DNA from 3 places in the Allobosea sp. Tri-49 genome. Region 1 is predicted to be linked to each of the others. Evidence: riboswitches for the same ligand, from Rfam matches in the RefSeq annotation. Region 1 holds a riboswitch; each other region holds the start of a gene.

What was found. A riboswitch is a leader RNA that binds a small molecule or an ion and turns the genes downstream of it on or off. The one in region 1 is predicted to bind cobalamin.
Region 2: linked by a shared signal. The riboswitch ahead of BLM15_RS18905 (CbtB domain-containing protein) and the one ahead of BLM15_RS31965 (ABC transporter substrate-binding protein) in region 1 are both predicted to bind cobalamin.
Region 3: linked by a shared signal. The riboswitch ahead of BLM15_RS11585 (ribonucleoside-diphosphate reductase subunit alpha) and the one ahead of BLM15_RS31965 (ABC transporter substrate-binding protein) in region 1 are both predicted to bind cobalamin.

The regions. Positions count from the first base shown of each region.
Region 1 covers NZ_CP017946.1:4,856,261-4,861,797, forward strand. Annotated here, with positions in the region: gene BLM15_RS23445 (ABC transporter permease) at 1-133, shown strand, start outside; gene BLM15_RS23450 (ABC transporter permease) at 130-981, shown strand; gene BLM15_RS23455 (M81 family metallopeptidase) at 999-2,486, shown strand; gene BLM15_RS23460 (mandelate racemase/muconate lactonizing enzyme family protein) at 2,498-3,676, shown strand; cobalamin riboswitch at 3,706-3,916, shown strand; gene BLM15_RS31965 (ABC transporter substrate-binding protein) at 4,157-5,167, shown strand; gene BLM15_RS23470 (FecCD family ABC transporter permease) at 5,164-5,537, shown strand, end outside.
Region 2 covers NZ_CP017946.1:3,923,838-3,929,374, forward strand. Annotated here, with positions in the region: gene cbiB (adenosylcobinamide-phosphate synthase CbiB) at 1-222, shown strand, start outside; gene cobO (cob(I)yrinic acid a,c-diamide adenosyltransferase) at 219-830, opposite strand; gene cobU (bifunctional adenosylcobinamide kinase/adenosylcobinamide-phosphate guanylyltransferase) at 845-1,357, opposite strand; cobalamin riboswitch at 1,443-1,622, shown strand; gene BLM15_RS18905 (CbtB domain-containing protein) at 1,658-1,831, shown strand; gene BLM15_RS18910 (CbtA family protein) at 1,842-2,597, shown strand; gene BLM15_RS18915 (DUF1636 family protein) at 2,646-3,071, shown strand; gene cobW (cobalamin biosynthesis protein CobW) at 3,068-4,117, shown strand; gene cobN (cobaltochelatase subunit CobN) at 4,122-5,537, shown strand, end outside.
Region 3 covers NZ_CP017946.1:2,335,993-2,341,529, reverse strand. Annotated here, with positions in the region: gene metE (5-methyltetrahydropteroyltriglutamate--homocysteine S-methyltransferase) at 201-2,546, opposite strand; cobalamin riboswitch at 2,659-2,863, opposite strand; cobalamin riboswitch at 3,006-3,202, shown strand; gene BLM15_RS11585 (ribonucleoside-diphosphate reductase subunit alpha) at 3,318-5,537, shown strand, end outside.

The DNA.
Region 1 (5,537 bases):
GGGCGCCATCGCCTCGCGCGATTTTCCCGTGCTGCAGGGTGGGCTCCTGTTCCTCGCGGTCGTCTATCTCTCGATCAACCTCGTGGTCGACATCCTCTACGCCGTCGTCGATCCGCGGGTGAGACTGGCATGAGCACGGCTGAACCGCTCGTCGGCCGCGCCGCCCTGCGGCGCCTGCTGCGCCACCGCTCCTTCGTGATCGGCGGCGTGCTGGTGCTGGCCATGGTGCTGGTCGCGCTCGCCGCCGACCTGCTTTCTCCCTTCGATCCGCTGCGCAGCAATATCCGCGCCCGGCTGGTGGCGCCGGACGCCGCCCACTGGTTCGGCACGGACCATTTTGGCCGCGACATCCTCTCGCGCGTGATGATCGGGGCGCGCATCTCGCTCGCCATCGGGGCCCTCACCGCCATTCTCGCCGGCATCGCCGGGACGCTGAGCGGCGCGGTCGCCGGCTTCTTCCCGCGCCTCGACCAGCCGATCATGCGGGTGATGGACGCACTGATGGCGTTCCCCTCGATCGTGCTCGCCATGGTCGTCTCGGCCGTGCTCGGCGCGTCGCTGACCAATGTCGTGATCGCGCTCGCCATCGCCACGACGCCGCACACCGCCCGGATCGTGCGCGCCTCCGTGCTGCTGGAACGGGAATTGGATTATGTCTCCGCCGCGCGCTCCATCGGCGCCGGCGAGCTGACCATCCTGTTCAAGCACGTGCTGCGCAACGCGGCTGGGCCACTGATCGTGCGGTTGACCTATGTCTTCGCCATCGCAGTGCTGGCCGAGGCGGCGCTCTCTTTCGTCGGTGCCGGGCCGCCACCACCGGCCGCCTCCTTCGGCTCGATCATCGCCCAGGGCCGCGATTTCATGCGCGAAGCGCCGTGGATCACGGTGTTCCCGGGCCTCGCCATCATCGTCTGCGTGCTCGGCCTCAACCTGCTCGGCGATGGCCTGCGCGACGTGCTCGACCCTCGCCTGAAATTCTGAGCCACCGGAGCCCGCCGATGAAGCGCATCCTGATCGCCGACTGCAAGCAGGAGATCTCGTCCTTCAACCCGCTGCCGTCAGGGTACGACAACTTCCTGATCCGCCATGGCAACGGGCTCTACGAGCAGCGCGGCCAGAACCAGGAGCTCGGCGGCGCGCTCGCGGTCTTCGAGGCGCGGCCCGATATCGAGATCGTTCCGACGATCTGCGCGCGCGCCGGCAGCGCCGGGCTGCTCTCGACGGAGGGCTGGAAGAGACTTTCCGAGGAGGTGCTGGCCGCGATCTTCGCAAAGCTGGACGGCATCGACGGCATCTATGTCTCGCTGCATGGCGCGATGGGCGCCGATGGCGAGCTCGATCCGGAAGGTTATCTGCTGGAGAAGCTGCGCGAGCGCGTCGGCCCGGACATGCCGATCGTCATCTCGCTCGACCTGCACGGCATCCTGACCGACCGCATGCTGCGCCAGGTCGACGGCTTTGCGATCTACTGGACCTATCCGCATGTTGACTTCGCCGACACCGGGCGACGCGCGGCCGAACTGCTGCTGAAACTGATGGCTGGCGGCATCAGGCCGGTCGCGGCCCGCGTCGTCATCCCGGCACTGGTCCGCGGCGACGAACTCATCACCAAGACCGGCTGCTATGGCGAACTGCTCGCCGAATGCCGTCGGCTCGAAGAAGAGGGGCGGGCGCTGGCGGCCGGCATCATGATCGGCAACCCCTTCACCGACGTGCCGGAGCTGTGCTCGCAGGTCTTGATCCTCACCGATGGCGACGCAGCGAGCGCCGAGCGGGAGGCGACAAGGTTGGCGCAGGAGTTCTGGCCGTTGCGCTTCCGCATGCAGGGCAAGCTCGTGCCGCTTGAACGCGCCATCGCGCAGGCGCGCAGCATCGATGGGCCGGTGATCTTCACCGATGCCGCCGATGCGACCTCCTCGGGCGCTTCGGGCGATAGCAATGCGATCCTCGCCGGATTGCGACAGGCCAGCTACGGCAAGCGGGTGCTGGCGCAGATCGTCGATGCGCCGGCTGCGGCCGCGGCGCATGCGGCGGGCGTCGGCGCGAGCCTGTCGTTGACGCTCGGCGGCTCGATCGACCCAGCCCGATTCCCGCCGATGCCGGTGACCGCGACGGTCAAGCTGCTTTCGGACGGCGAAGCCGCGCTCGAGACGATGAAGGCGCCGCTCCGGGCCGGCCCGACCGCGGTGCTCACCTACGACAATGTCACCGTCGTGGTGATGAGCCGCTCGGTCAGCCTGTTCGACCGGGCAATGTACTACGCCAACGGGCTCGATCCCGAGGATTTCGACCTGATCGTGGTGAAGTCGCCCCACGCCGAATTCCACATGTTCGACCAGTGGTGCGCCCGCAATTTCAACGTCGAAGCGCCTGGCGCGACTTCGGCGAACCTCAGAAGCCTCGGCCACCGCATCTGCGCCCGCCCCGTCTATCCGCTCGACGACAACGTCACCTTCGCGCCCCGCGCGACGATCTACGATCTGTGAGGACTGCGCCCATGCCCAGAATCGAGGCTGTCGACTTCTTCTATCTCGCCATGCCCGTCGTCACCGACGAGGCCGATGGCAGCCAGGACGCGCTGCTGGTGCGGGTCGCCGCCGGCGGCCATGTCGGCTGGGGCGAATGCGAGGCAGCCCCGCTGCCGTCGATCGCCGCCTTCATCTGCCCGATGTCGCACGGGGTCTGCCGGCCCGTCGCCGATTCCGTCCTCGGCCAGAAGCTGGATGGCCCGGAGGACATCGCCCGTATCGCTGCCGCGGTCGCCTACAATTCGATGGACCTGCTGCAGGCGCCGCATACCTTCTCCGGCGTCGAGATGGCGTTGTGGGACATCCTCGGCAAGCTGCGCTCCAAGCCGGTCTGGCGCTTGCTCGGCTATCGCCAGAGCCATCCCAAGACGCCCTATGCCTCGGTGCTATTCGGCGGCACGGCGCAGGAGACGCTTGAGCGTGCGCGGGATGCCAGGAAGCGGAATTTCCGTGCCGCCAAGTTCGGCTGGGGACCGATCGGCCGCGGCAGCGTCGAGGCCGATGCCGAGCATTTCGTTGCGGCTCGGGAAGGGCTGGGAACCGACGGGATACTGCTCGTCGATACCGGCCAGATCTTCATCGAAGACGTCGAGCGCGCGGCCGCCCGCTTGCCGGCGATGGAGAAGGCGGATGTCCGCTGGTTCGAGGAGCCCTTCCACGCCAGCGCGCTTGAAGCCTATGGCGCACTCGCCAAGCTTAGCCCAAAGGTGCGCCTCGCCGGTGGCGAAGGCGCCCACAATGAAACCATGGCCAAGCAGCTGATCGACTATGGCGGCATCGGCTATGTCCAGATCGATTGCGGCCGGATCGGCGGAATCGGTCCCTCGAAGGCGGTGGCGGATTACGCGGTGGCGAAGGGCGTGACCTTCGTCAACCACACGTTCACCTCGCATCTGGCGCTGTCGGCCTCGCTGCAGCCCTATGCCGGGCTCGCCGATCACGAAATCTGCGAATATCCGGCGATGCCGAAGCCGCTCGCCACGGCGATCTCCGCCAATCATCTGGAGCGCGATGCGCGGGGGCAGGTCGCAGCGCCGGATGCGCCCGGCCTCGGCATCGAGGTCGCGACCACCGCGCTGAAAAGCTACCTCCAGGACGTCGAGATTTCCGTCCAGGGCAAGCGGCTCTACAGCACGCCCAGCCTCTGAACGGCGCTTGACGATGTAGCGCCGCCTTATAGGGTGGGCGCGATCGAGGTTCTCCGGGTTGCTTCCGGAGCTAAGAGGGAATTCGGTGAGGCGCGCTTGCTCCAAAGCCGAGGCTGCCCCCGCAACTGTAAGCGGCGAGCTCTCCGTCCATCGTCCACTGGTGCTCCTTGCGCCGGGAAGGCCGGGCGGAACCGGCGTCGACCCGCGAGCCAGGAGACCTGCCCCGATCGTCGAAGACGTCTTTCGGGCGGGGTGTCCCGGAGGTGTGCATCGGTGGCGGTCGTCCGAGCCCGCCATCTGTCCACATCCCCTGCCAGCTCCCATCCGTCATCTCGGGGAGCGATGAAGTCCATGTCCATAACGACCACCATGCGCGCGACGGCGCAGAGCTTGACGGCTGCGTGCCGTCCCCTCTATCAGAAATGCAACATTGTTACATTTGAGGCTCGTCCTGTGCCGACTGCGCGTCGATTTGTCCGCCTGCTGCAATGGCCCGCTGCGGTGCTTCTCGGCACTTTGCTTGCGGGTGCAGCTTCTGCTGCGCCAACACAGTATCCGCTGACACTGGAGAACTGCCGCGAGAGCGTGACCTTCGCCGGTCCGCCCAAGCGCGTCGTCGCGATCGGCCAGACGCAGACCGAAATCCTCTACGCGCTCGGTCTCGCCGACCGCGTCGTCGGCACCGCGGTCTGGTTCTCGCCGGTCGCCAAGCCCTATCAGGCGGTCAACGCCAAGGTGAAGCGTCTCGCCGACAACGATCCGAGCTTCGAAGCGGTGCTCGCCCAGGAACCGGATCTCGTCACCGCGATGTTCGAATGGCATGTCGGGCCCAACGGCATCGTCGGCAAGCGCGACCAGTTCGCCAAGGTCAAGGTGCCGACTTACGTTTCGCCGACCGACTGTGTCGGCAAGGACAATTCCGGCGCCGGCGATGGCGTGCGCACGCAAATGTTCACGATGGAGCTGGTCTATCGCAATATCCGCGAGTTCGGCCAGATCTTCGACGTCGCCGATCGGGCCGATGCGCTCATTGCCGAGCTGAAGGCGCGCGAGAACAAGGCGGTCCAGGCTGTGGCGAACGTCAAGGCCAAGGACGTGCCGGTCGTGGTCTGGTTCTCCAGCAAGGACATCAAGGGCGACGGCTTCATGGCCGGCAAGAACGGCGTGCCCGCCTATATCCTGTCGAAGCTTGGCGCCCGCAACATCATCACCACTAATGAGGAATGGCCACTGGTCGGCTGGGAGAGCATCGCTGCCGCCAACCCCGCGGTGATCGTCACGGTGAAGATGGATCGCCGCCGCTTCCCGGCCGACGACATCGAGAAGAAGCTCGACTTCCTCAAGACCGACCCCGTCGCCAGCAAGCTCGATGCGGTGAAGAACAACCGTGTCGTCATCATCGATGTCGGTGCGACCCGCGCCGGCCTCGACACGGTCGATGGCATCGAGACGCTAGCCAAGGCGATCGCCGGTTTCGGCCTTTCTCCTTGAGCCACGCCGTCCACGGTCCCAACTGGCCAGCGCGGATCGCCATCGCGCTGGCGGCTCTGCTGGCGCTCACCTTCTCGGTGGCGCTGGCGGTGACGATCGGCGAGATGCGCATTCCGCTGGAGACGGCGCTACGGGCGCTCGGCAACGGCCTGTTCAGCCTCGATTTTCCGGTCAGCGCGATCCAGCAGGGCGTGATCTTCGATTACCGCCTGAGCCGGGCGCTGATGGCTGGCTTATGCGGTGGCGCCCTCGCGCTCTCGGGCGCCATCCTGCAGGCGCTGCTGCGCAACCCGCTGGCGGAGCCTTATGTGCTGGGCATCTCGGCCGGGGCCTCGACCGGCGCCGTCGCGGTCCTGATCCTCGGCGTCGG
Region 2 (5,537 bases), 930 kb from region 1:
AATGCCGGCTGGCCGGAGGCGGCGATGGCCGGCGCGCTGGGGCTCCGCCTCGCCGGCCCGCGCGTCTACGGCGCGGTCAGGGTCGAGGACGGCTGGATGGGCGATGGCAGGGCGGAGGCTACGGCGGCCGATATCCGGCGGGCGCTCGCCCTCTACCGGCGCGCCTGCCTGCTGCTCTGGGGCTTGGCAGCGGCCGGAAGTCTCGCCGCACTCGGCCTCTAGAACTCGATCCCCTCCTGCGCCTTCACGCCGGCGGCGAAGTGGTGCTTCACCAGCGTCATCTCTGTGACCAAGTCGGCGGCCTCGATCAGCTCAGGCTTGGCGTTGCGGCCAGTGACGACGATGTGGAGATCCGAGCGGCGGGCAGCGAGCGTCGCAACCACCTCGGCGAGCGGCAGATAGTCGTAGCGCAGGGCGATGTTGAGTTCGTCCAGCACGAGCAGCCGGATGCTCTCGTCCGCCATCAACTCCCTGGCCTTGTCGAAGGCGCGGGTCGCCGCAGCGATGTCGCGGGCCTTGTCCTGCGTCTCCCAGGTGAAGCCCTCGCCCATCGAATGCCAGGAGATCTGGTCGCCGAAGGCCTCCAGCGCCTTGCGCTCGCCGGTCGACCAAGCGCCCTTGATGAACTGCACGACGCCGATGCGCCAACCATGGCCGAGCGCGCGCAGGATCAGGCCGAAGGCGGCGGTCGACTTGCCCTTGCCCGGGCCGGTGTTGACGATCAGCAGGCCCTTCTCGACCGTCTTGCCGGCGACCTCGGCGTCCTGCACTGCCTTGCGCTTTGCCATCTTCGCCTTGTGGCGGGCGGCATCCTCGGCTTGGTCCGTCATCGTCGCTTCGCTCTTCATTTCACCTGCATCGGCAATCCGGCGACCATGAAGACCACGCGCCCGGCCTGCGCCGCAAGCCGCTGGTGCAGGCGGCCGGCCTCGTCGCGGAAGCGCCGGGCGAGCGCATTGTCGGGCACGATGCCGAGGCCGACCTCGTTGGAGACCAGCACAACCGGTCCCTCCGCCTCGCGGCAGGCCGCAATGAGCTCGCCGGTCGCGATCGCGATGTCGCGTTCGGCAAGCAGGAGATTGGTCAGCCAGAGCGTCAGGCAATCGACGAGGATGGGCTGCCCGGACCGGGCGTTGCGGATCGCCTCGGGCAGCGCGACCGGAGCATCGACCGTTTGCCAATCGCGGGAGCGGCGGGCGCGATGCTCGGCGATCCGGGCCCGCATCTCGTCATCATAGGCCTGGGCGGTGGCGATATAGGTCCAGGCGGGCGGCAGCGCCTCGATCAGCGCTTCCGCATGGCGGCTCTTGCCGGAGCGGGCGCCGCCGAGGATGAGGGTGAGCGGGGGGAGGGTCATGCTGCAGTCTCCGCGTCATGCTTCGGCTTGCGCCGCGCTCCGCCGGGAATGACGGCATTGCATTGCACAGCACCGCGCCTGTGGCTAATGATCATCGGTGACGGTGCCTCGACGACGAGGTGAAAAGGGAACGCGGTGAAGGACCGCGGCTGCCCCCGCAACTGTAAGCGGCGCGTCCTGCGCCATCGGCCACTGGGTTTCCCGGGAAGGCGGAGCAGGACACCAAGCCGTGAGCCAGGAGACCTGCCGTCTTCCGATGTCGTCCAGCAGGCTGCCGGTGGGGTGGCCAGGAGTGAGCCAATGAACACCGCAACCGTCACCAGCCAGGCCAGCGTCTCGGAACGGGCGAAAGCCGTCGCCGCCGCGCTGATCCTCGGCTTCGTGCTGATCTACACCGTCGGCTTCGCCGCCTCGTCCACTGTCCACAACGCGGCGCACGACACCCGTCACGGCCTCGCCTTCCCCTGTCATTGAGGGGAAGCACATGGTCACGCGTATTCTCACGGTCAGCATCCTGGCCGGGCTTCTGGCTGGACTGCTGATCTCGGCGCTCCAGCACGTCACCACCACCCCGCTGATCCTCAAGGCCGAGACCTATGAGGCGGCGCTGCGTACGCAGGGCGCACCGATGCAGGCCGCCTTCACCGATGGCGCCCGCATCCAGCTCGCCCATAACGATCCGAAAGCCGGGGCGGAGCACACCGGCGAGCATGAATGGAAGCCGCAGGACGGCTTGCAGCGCACCGCCTTCACCAGTCTGGTGACGATCGGCACCGCGATCGGCTTCGCAGCCCTGCTGCTCGCCGGGATGATCGCGGCAAACGAACAGATCGACCAGTGCCGGGCGCTGGCATGGGCTGTCTGCGGTTTCCTCGCCTTCGGACTCGCCCCGGCGATGGGGCTGGCGCCTGAATTGCCGGGTTCAGCCGCGGCCGAACTGCAACAGCGCCAGCTCTGGTGGCTGCTGACGGCGGTGGTCACCGCCGGCGCGCTCTTCGTGTTCCTGCGGGTCGAGGCCTCCTGGGCGCGGGCGCTTGCCGTGCTGGCGCTGCTCGTGCCGCATCTGATCGGCGCGCCGCATCCGGCTGCGCCGGAGAGCAAGGTGCCGGCCGAGATCGCCGCGCATTTCGCCGCGCTCTCGCTCGCCATCCAGGCCGCCCTCTGGCTCGCCACCGGCTTTGCCGTCGGCGTGCTCTGGCCCTGGCTTGCTCGTCGCAGCGCCGCAGCCGCGGCGGCCTGACGCCTCGCGCGGCCGATTGCGGCCGCGCCAGCCCAAGGAGGCGTTTCGATGCTCGAAGGCGATCTCGCCCTCGCGACGGAAACCCGGCTGGAGCCGGGCTGCACCATCCATGTCTGCACCGTCTGCCGGCGCCAGCGCGAGGACCTGCCGGAGGGCTATGACCAACCCGGCATCGGCCTCGCAGCGGCACTCTCAGAGCGCATGGCCGGCAGCGGCATCGCCGTCGTCCCGGTCGAGTGCCTCGCCGTCTGCAAACGGCCCTGCACAATCGCGCTCGCGGCCGACGGCAAATGGACCTATCTGATCGGCGATCTCGACGCCGGTCTTCATCTCGACGAGATCGTCGGCGCGGCGGAAAGTTTTGCCGCCAGCGCCAACGGCATCGTTCCCTGGAAAGAAAGACCCGTCTCGTTCCGCAAGGGCGTGGTCGCGCGCGTGCCTCCTTTGCCGCGCCAGCAAGGATCAGATCAATGAACGCTCCGCAGACTACGACGCTCGGCAAGGTGCCGTGCACGATCATCACCGGCTTCCTCGGCGCGGGTAAGACCACTCTCGTCCGCCATCTGCTCGAGAATGCCGGCGGCAAACGCCTCGCCGTCCTCGTCAACGAGTTTGGCGATCTCGGCTTCGACGGCTCCTTCATCGCCGGCTGCGGCATCGAGGGCTGTACGCAGGAGGACATCGTCGAACTGCCGAACGGCTGCATCTGCTGCACCGTCGCCGATGATTTCGTGCCGGCGCTGGAGAAGCTGCTGAACCGGCCGAACCCGCCCGAGCACATCCTGATCGAGACCTCGGGGCTCGCCTTGCCGAAGCCACTGGTCAAGGCCTTCAACTGGCCGGCGATCCGTTCGCGCGTCACCGTCGACGGCGTCATCGCCGTGGTCGATGGGCCGGCGGTGGCCGAGGGCCAGTTCGCGGATGATCCCGAGGCGCTGAAGGCGCAGGCCGCGCAGGACCAGGCGGTCGATCACGACAACCCGCTGGAGGAGGTGTTCGAGGACCAGATCCTCTGCGCCGACCTGATCCTGCTCAACAAGAGCGACCTCGTCGACGCGGCAGGCCGCGAGCGGGTCAAGGCCGAGATCGCCCAGCACCTGCCCAAGGCGATCAAGGTGGTGGAAACCGCCCATGGCAAGGTCGAGCCGGCCCTGATCATCGGCCTCGGTGCTGCGGCCGAAGCTGACCTCGCCGCCCGCCCCTCGCATCACGGCGAGGGCGAGGATCACGACCATGACGATTTCGACAGCGTCGCGCTGCCGCTACCGCAGGCCGGCTCGCCGGAGGAGCTCGTCGCCCGCGTCGCCAAGGCGGCCGAGGCCGAGGGCGTGCTGCGGCTCAAGGGCTTCGCTGGCATCCCCGGCAAGCCGATGCGGCTCGTCGTCCAGGGCGTCGGCCGGCGCGTGGGCCATCATTACGATCGGGCCTGGGGTGCTGATGAGGCACGCGACGGACGGCTTGTGGTGATCGGCCTCAAGGGCTTCGACCGCGCCGCCGTGGAGGCTGCGCTGGCAGGCTGATGCGATGCACCTTCTCCCGACCAGCGAGGTGAGGCTCGACGACGGCGAAGACGCCGTCGACCTCGCTTTGCCGCCGGGAGACCTCGTCGTCCTCTCCTTCAGCGACAGCGACCTCTCGGCCCTGGCGGCGGCTGCGCCCGATAGCGGGCTGAGCTTACGCCTCGTGCCGCTAAGGCGCTTCAAGCATCCGCTCTCGATCGACCTGCTGATCGAGAAGACGCTTGTCCACTCGCGCTTTGTGCTGCTGCGCTGCCTCGGCGGGCTCGATTATCTCCGCTACGGCGTCGAGCAGATCGCCAGCGCCTGCCGGCAGCATGGTGTCGCGCTGGCGGTCTTGCCGGGCGACGATCGCGAGGATGAGCGGCTGGTGGGTTACGGCACGGTGCCGCCAGCGTTCGCGGCAGACCTGCTCGGCTATTTCCATGCCGGTGGCGGCGCCGAGAACATGCGGCGGTTGCTGAGGCGGGTGGATGGCTACCTCACGCTGCCCTCATCCGACCCGGCTTCGCCGGGCCACCTTCTCCCCCGAGGGGAGAAGGATAAGGCGGCACTGGCAGCCCCCTTCTCCCCTCGGGGGAGAAGGTCCCGGCAGGGGGATGAGGGCCAACGCGACCTCTCTCCCCTTCCGCTCCCAACGCTCTTCGCTCTCGGCCCAAACGCCGCGCCCCTGCCCTGGCGGGAAGCACTCACCGCCCTCCCGGCAGATGCCCCGCTCGTACCGATCCTCGTCTACCGCTCAGGCGTCGCTGCCGGCGACACCGCAATGGTCGAGGCAATCGCGACCGCCCTCGCCGAGCGCGGCCTCAGCCCGCTGCCGCTCGCCCTGACCAGCCTCAAGGACGAGGGCGTGGCTGCCGAACTCGCCGCGCTGATCGCCGCCCGCAAGCCTGCCTTGATCGTCACCACCACAGCCTTCTCGGCTCGCGACGGCGCCGATTTCGTCTTCGACGCGGCCGACTGCCCGATCCTGCAAGCTGTTCCGGTTGGCAGCTCCCGCGAGGCCTGGGAGGCTTCGCCACGCGGGCTCTCTGCTGCGGACCTCGCCATGCAGGCAGCGCTGCCGGAGTTCGACGGAAGGCTCGGTGCTATCCCTGTGGCCTTCAAAGAGGAGATCGCCGATCCCGCTACCAGCCTGACATTGCGACGACTGACTCCCGATGCCGACGGCATCGCCACCCTCGCCAACCTTGCGGCGAATTGGGTCGCGCTCGGCAACAAGCCGCGCAGCGAGCGGCAACTTGCTCTGGTGATGTCCGACTATCCCGCCCGTGGCGGCCGCGCCGGCTTCGCCGTCGGCCTCGACACACCGGCGAGCGCACTGGCGATCCGGGAACTGCTGGGTGGGGCGGGGTATGATGTCGGCCCAGCGGTATCCGGCCCGGATGGCGCGGACCTGATGCAGGCACTCACCGAGGGCCCA
Region 3 (5,537 bases), 2.5 Mb from region 1:
GCTGGCCTGCTTTGCTGCGGCCTTGCCATGTATACTAGTACACCAGAACTGACAGGCAAGATGCGAAAGCAGGGGCTGGCTGCGTGGCGGCTGGCTGAGCGCGCTGCTCGAAAGGGAGGTGCAGTTCTGGATGGCGCCAAGGGAAGAGCGGAACTTGGAGGTCTGCTGACGCAGACCTCCTTGAGCAGAGTTCCCGGTGACTAGGCCTCGCCTCTTATCAGCTGCGCTACCCTTACCATGTTGACCAAGGCTGGCCGGACCTCCTCCCATTTCCGGGTCTTCAGCCCGCAATCGGGGTTGATCCAGAGCTGCTCGTCCTTCAGCCTTTGCCGGGCGAGCTGCAGGAGCTCGCTCATCTCGGCGACATCCGGCACGCGCGGCGAGTGGATGTCGTAGACTCCGGGGCCGATCTCGTTCGGATAGTTGTAGTCGACAAAGGCGTCGAGCAGCTCCATCTTCGAGCGCGAGGTCTCGATCGAGATCACGTCGGCATCCATCGCCGCGATGGCGTCGATGATCTGGTTGAACTCCGAATAGCACATATGGGTGTGGACCTGCGTCTCGTCGGCGACGCCGGAAGCGCAGATGCGGAAGCTCTCCACGGCCCAGTCGAGATAATGCGTCCAGTCACCCCGCCGCAGCGGCAGGCCCTCGCGCAAAGCCGCCTCGTCGATCTGGATCATCGCTGCGCCGGCCGTCTCCAGGTCGAGCACCTCGTCGCGGATCGCCAGCGCAATCTGCTTCGACGCCTCGCTGCGGGGCAGGTCGTCGCGCACGAAGGACCAGTTCAGGATGGTGACCGGGCCGGTCAGCATCGCCTTCATCGGCTTCCTGGTCAGCGACTGCGAATAGCGCCACCATTCGACCGTCATCGGCTTCGGCCGCGAGACGTCGCCGAACAGGATCGGCGGGCGCACGCAGCGCGAGCCGTAGCTCTGCACCCAGCCGCTGCGCGTGAAGGCGAAGCCGGCGAGCTGCTCGCCGAAATACTGCACCATGTCGTTGCGCTCGAACTCGCCGTGGACGAGCACGTCGAGCCCGATCTCCTCCTGCCAGCGCACGGTGCGCGCCGTCTCCTCGCGCAGGAACTGCTCGTATTCGGCATGGCCGAGCTGGCCCTTGTCATGGGCGGCGCGCGCCTTGCGGACCTCAGCTGTCTGCGGGAAGGAGCCGATCGTCGTAGTCGGGAAGGCAGGCAGGTTGAAACGGGTGCGCTGCAGTTTCGCGCGCTTTGCGAACTCGTTCTCGCGGCGCGCGAAGGCTTCCGTGACCGCCGCCATGCGAGCGGCCACCGCCTTGTCGTTGACCTTCGGGGAGGCCTTGCGCGCGGCGGCTGCCGCGGTCGAGGCGGCCAAGGCTTCCTGGACGCTGTTGCGCCCGCCACCGAGCGCGCGACCAAGCGTCGAGAGTTCGCCCATCTTCTGGACGCAGAAGGCGAGCCAGCCCTTCACCTCGGGATCGAGGTTGGTTTCCAGCTCGAGGTCGATCGGGCTGTGCAGCATCGAGCAGGACGGCGCGACCTGGACATGATCGGTGCCGCGCCTGGCTGCGATCGGCTCGATCCGCGCCAGCACCTTCTCCAGATCGGTCTTCCAGATGTTGCGGCCGTCGACCACGCCGAGAGAGAGCACGAGGCCGCGCGGCGCCTTGGCGAGAACCGTGTCGAGCTGTTCGGGCGCGCGGACGAGGTCGAGATGCAGGCCGGCGACCGGCAGGGATACGGCAGTATCGAGATTGTCGCCGAGCGCGCCGAAATAGGTCGCCAGCATGATCTTCAGCTGCGGCAGGGCGTGGGCGATCGTCGCATAGCTCCGGCGCAGAGCCTCGCGGGCCGGCTCGTCGAGATCGAGCACGAGGCAGGGCTCGTCGATCTGCACCCAGTCCGCGCCATTGGCCGAGAGCCGGCGCAGCACGTCGATATAGATCGGCAGCAGTTCACCCAGCAGCGAGAGCGGATCGAAGGACGGATCCTTGGCCTTGCCGAGCTTGAGGAAGGTCACGGGCCCGAGCAGGACGGGCCGCGTCTCGTAGCCGAGTGCCTTGGCCTCGCGATATTCCTCGACGGGCTTCAGCGAGGCCAGTTCGAAGCGCTGCCCGGCTGCGAACTCCGGCACCATATAGTGGTAGTTGGTGTCGAACCATTTGGTCATCTCCTGCGCCGGGACGCCGTGATGATGCTCATGGTCGTGATGAGCATGGCCGCAGGAGGTGTGCGGCTCGGTCTCGCCCTGCGAGCCCCGTGCCATGGCGAAATAGGTGCCGAGCGGCACCGGGCCACCCTTCCAGCCGTAAATGGCCGGGATCGCGCCGACCATGACGCTGGTGTCGAGGACCTGGTCGTAGAACGAGAAGTCGTTTGACGGGATCACGGTGATCCCTTGCGCCTTCTGCCGCGCCCAGTTGGCGGCGCGCAGACCGGCTGCGGTTTCAAGCAGGGACTGTTCGTCCGATTTCCCGGCCCAGAAGCTTTCGAGCGCGGTCTTGAGTTCGCGGCGCGGACCGATGCGCGGCGTGCCGAGAGCGGCGACGGAGACTGATTGAGACATAGGCTTAACCCCATAAAATGGGGGCAAAGGCCAGAGCGGACGCGTGTGAGAATCCGGGCGACGGAAAATCGGCGCGGATCCGCAACCGCACCACCGGGACACCCCGCCCGAGGACGTTCATGTTGTCGGGGCAGGTCTCCTGGCTCACGGGTCAGGGCAGCTGTCCGGCCTTCCCGCGACCTTGTCGGTCCCAGTGGCTTCGATTGGACAGCGGCTCGCCGCTTACAGTTGCGGGGGCAGCGCCGGCACTTCACCGGCTTCCCTCTTAGCTCCGATGCGGCAAGCCGCGCCGGAGAACCTCGACCGTGCCAGTATGCCGATCCGAGAGTAGACGTCAATCGAGATATAAAGACATCTTTATGTCTCCATGTTTTTTGGGGGCTGTTGGAGATATCCTCGCTTTCCACATGCGAGAGACAAGTCACGCACGATCAATTGACAGCGTCAGCGCAGAGACTACTAAATCTGGTGGTCGATGGTCTCTCGAATCGCAAGATCGAGAGCTAAGAGGGAAGCCGGTGGGAAACCGGCGCTGCCCCCGCAACTGTCAGCGGTGAGTTCGCGTCCATGTAAGTCACTGAGGCCGCAAGGCCTTGGGAAGACGGGCGAGAGCTGCGACCCGCGAGCCAGGAGACCTGCCGCGACCCTAGTTTTACGTCCTCGGGCGGGGTGTCCCGGTGGTGCGCTTGGCAGGTCGCGGCCTTGGGTTGCCGCGCGCCTTCTCGACGCAACCGCTCGGCCTTTGCCCTCAACATCTTGGGGTTGATGCCGATGTCTCTGTCTCTCGAAGCCGAACGGCCTGCGGCCGCCGCGCCGGTTATCACTGCTGCGCCGCCGACAGCCGCGGCGAGCGAGCCGGGCTACCAGATCATTCGGCGCAACGGCGGGGTCACCCCTTTCGATCCCTCGAAGATCGCGGTTGCGCTGACCAAGGCCTTCCTCGCCGTCGAAGGCTCCAGCGCTGCCGCCTCGCGCCGCATCCACGACGTCGTCGCCGAGCTGACCGAGCAGGTCGTCGCCGGACTGACCCGCCGCGCCGCCACCGGCCGCACCTTCCATATCGAGGACGTCCAGGACCAGGTCGAACTCGCCCTGATGCGCGGCGAGCATCACAAGGTCGCCCGCGCCTATGTGCTCTATCGCGCCGAGCGTGCCCGGGAGCGCGCCAAGGTGGTCGCTGAGACCCAGCCGGCCGCCGCCGCTGCGCCGTCGCTGCAGATGAAGCTCGCCGACGGCACGCTGGTTCCGCTCGATGCCGCGCGTCTCGACAAGGTGGTTCGCGAGGCCTGTGCGGAGCTCGACGGCGTTTCGGCCGAGCCCGTCCTCGCCGAGGCACAGCGTAATCTCTATGACGGCATCTCGCTCGACGAGTTGGCGCTGGCGCCGATCCTTGCCGCGCGGACGCTGATCGAGAGCGAGCCGAACTATGCCAAGGTCTCGGCCCGCCTGCTGCTCGACAAGCTGCGCCGCGAGGCGCTGAGCTTCGTCCACGGCCGCGCCGAGCAGGCGACGCAGCAAGAGATGGCCGGCCGCTATGGCGAGTATTTCGAGGCCTATCTGAAGGTGGGCATTGCCAACGAGCTGATCGACCCCGAGCTTGACCGCTTCGACATCGCCCGTATCGCCGCTGCGCTGAAGCCAGAGCGCGACCTGCAGCTCGACTATCTCGGCTTCCAGACGCTTTACGATCGCTACTTCCTGCATGTCCGCGGCAACCGCTTCGAGCTGCCGCAGGCCTTCTTCATGCGTGTCGCCATGGGGTTGAGCCTGCGCGAGATCGACCGGGAGGCGAGGGCGATCGAATTCTACGACCTGCTGTCGTCCTTCGATTTCATGGCTTCGACGCCGACCCTGTTCAATTCGGGCACGCTGCGGCCGCAGCTCTCCTCCTGCTTCCTGACCACGGTCGCCGACGATCTCGACGGCATCTTCAAGGCGGTGAAGGACAATGCCCTGCTCGCCAAATACTCCGGCGGGCTCGGCAATGACTGGACGCCTGTGCGCGGTCTCGGCGCCCATATCAAGGGCACCAATGGCGAGAGCCAGGGTGTGGTGCCCTTCCTGAAGGTCGCCAACGACACCGCTATCGCGGTGAACCAGGGCGGCAAGCGAAAGGGCGCCGTCTGCGCCTATCTCGAGACCTGGCATGTCGACATCGAGGAGTTCCTCGATCTCCGCAAGAACACCGGCGACGACCGCCGCCGCACCCATGACATGAACACGGCGAACTGGATTCCCGACCTGTTCATGCAGCGCGTCGAAGCCGGTGCCGACTGGACGCTGTTCTCGCCCGACGAGGTGCCGGACCTGCACGACCTCTATGGCAAGCCGTTCAAGACGGCCTACGAGGCTTATGAGGCCAAGGCGGAGCAAGGCGGGATCAAGGTCTTCAAGCGGATCAAGGCGCTCGATCTCTGGCGGCGCATGCTGACCATGTTGTTCGAGACCGGACACCCCTGGATCACCTTCAAGGATGCCTGCAACCTGCGCTCGCCGCAGCAGCATGCCGGCATCGTTCACTCGTCCAACCTCTGCACCGAGATCACGCTCAACACCTCGGCCGACGAGGTCGCGGTCTGCAATCTCGGCTCGGTCAATCTCGCAGCGCATGTCACCGCGGAAGGGCTCGATCAGGCGCGGCTGAAGCGCACGGTGACGACTGCGATGCGTATGCTCGACAACGTCATCGACATCAATTTCTACACGATCCCGGAAGCGCGCCGCTCGAACCTGCGGCATCGCCCGGTCGGCCTCGGCATCATGGGTTTCCAGGACGCGCTCCAGGCGCTGCGTCTGCCGACGGCTTCGGAGGCGGCGGTCGCCTTCGCCGACACCTCGATGGAGGCGATCAGCTTCCATGCGATCTCGGCCTCGGTCGATCTCGCCGCCGAGCGCGGCCGCTATCCGAGCTTCGAAGGCTCGCTCTGGTCGAAGGGCATCCTGCCGATCGACTCGCTGGAGATCCTCTCGGAGGCCCGCGACGGCAACGTT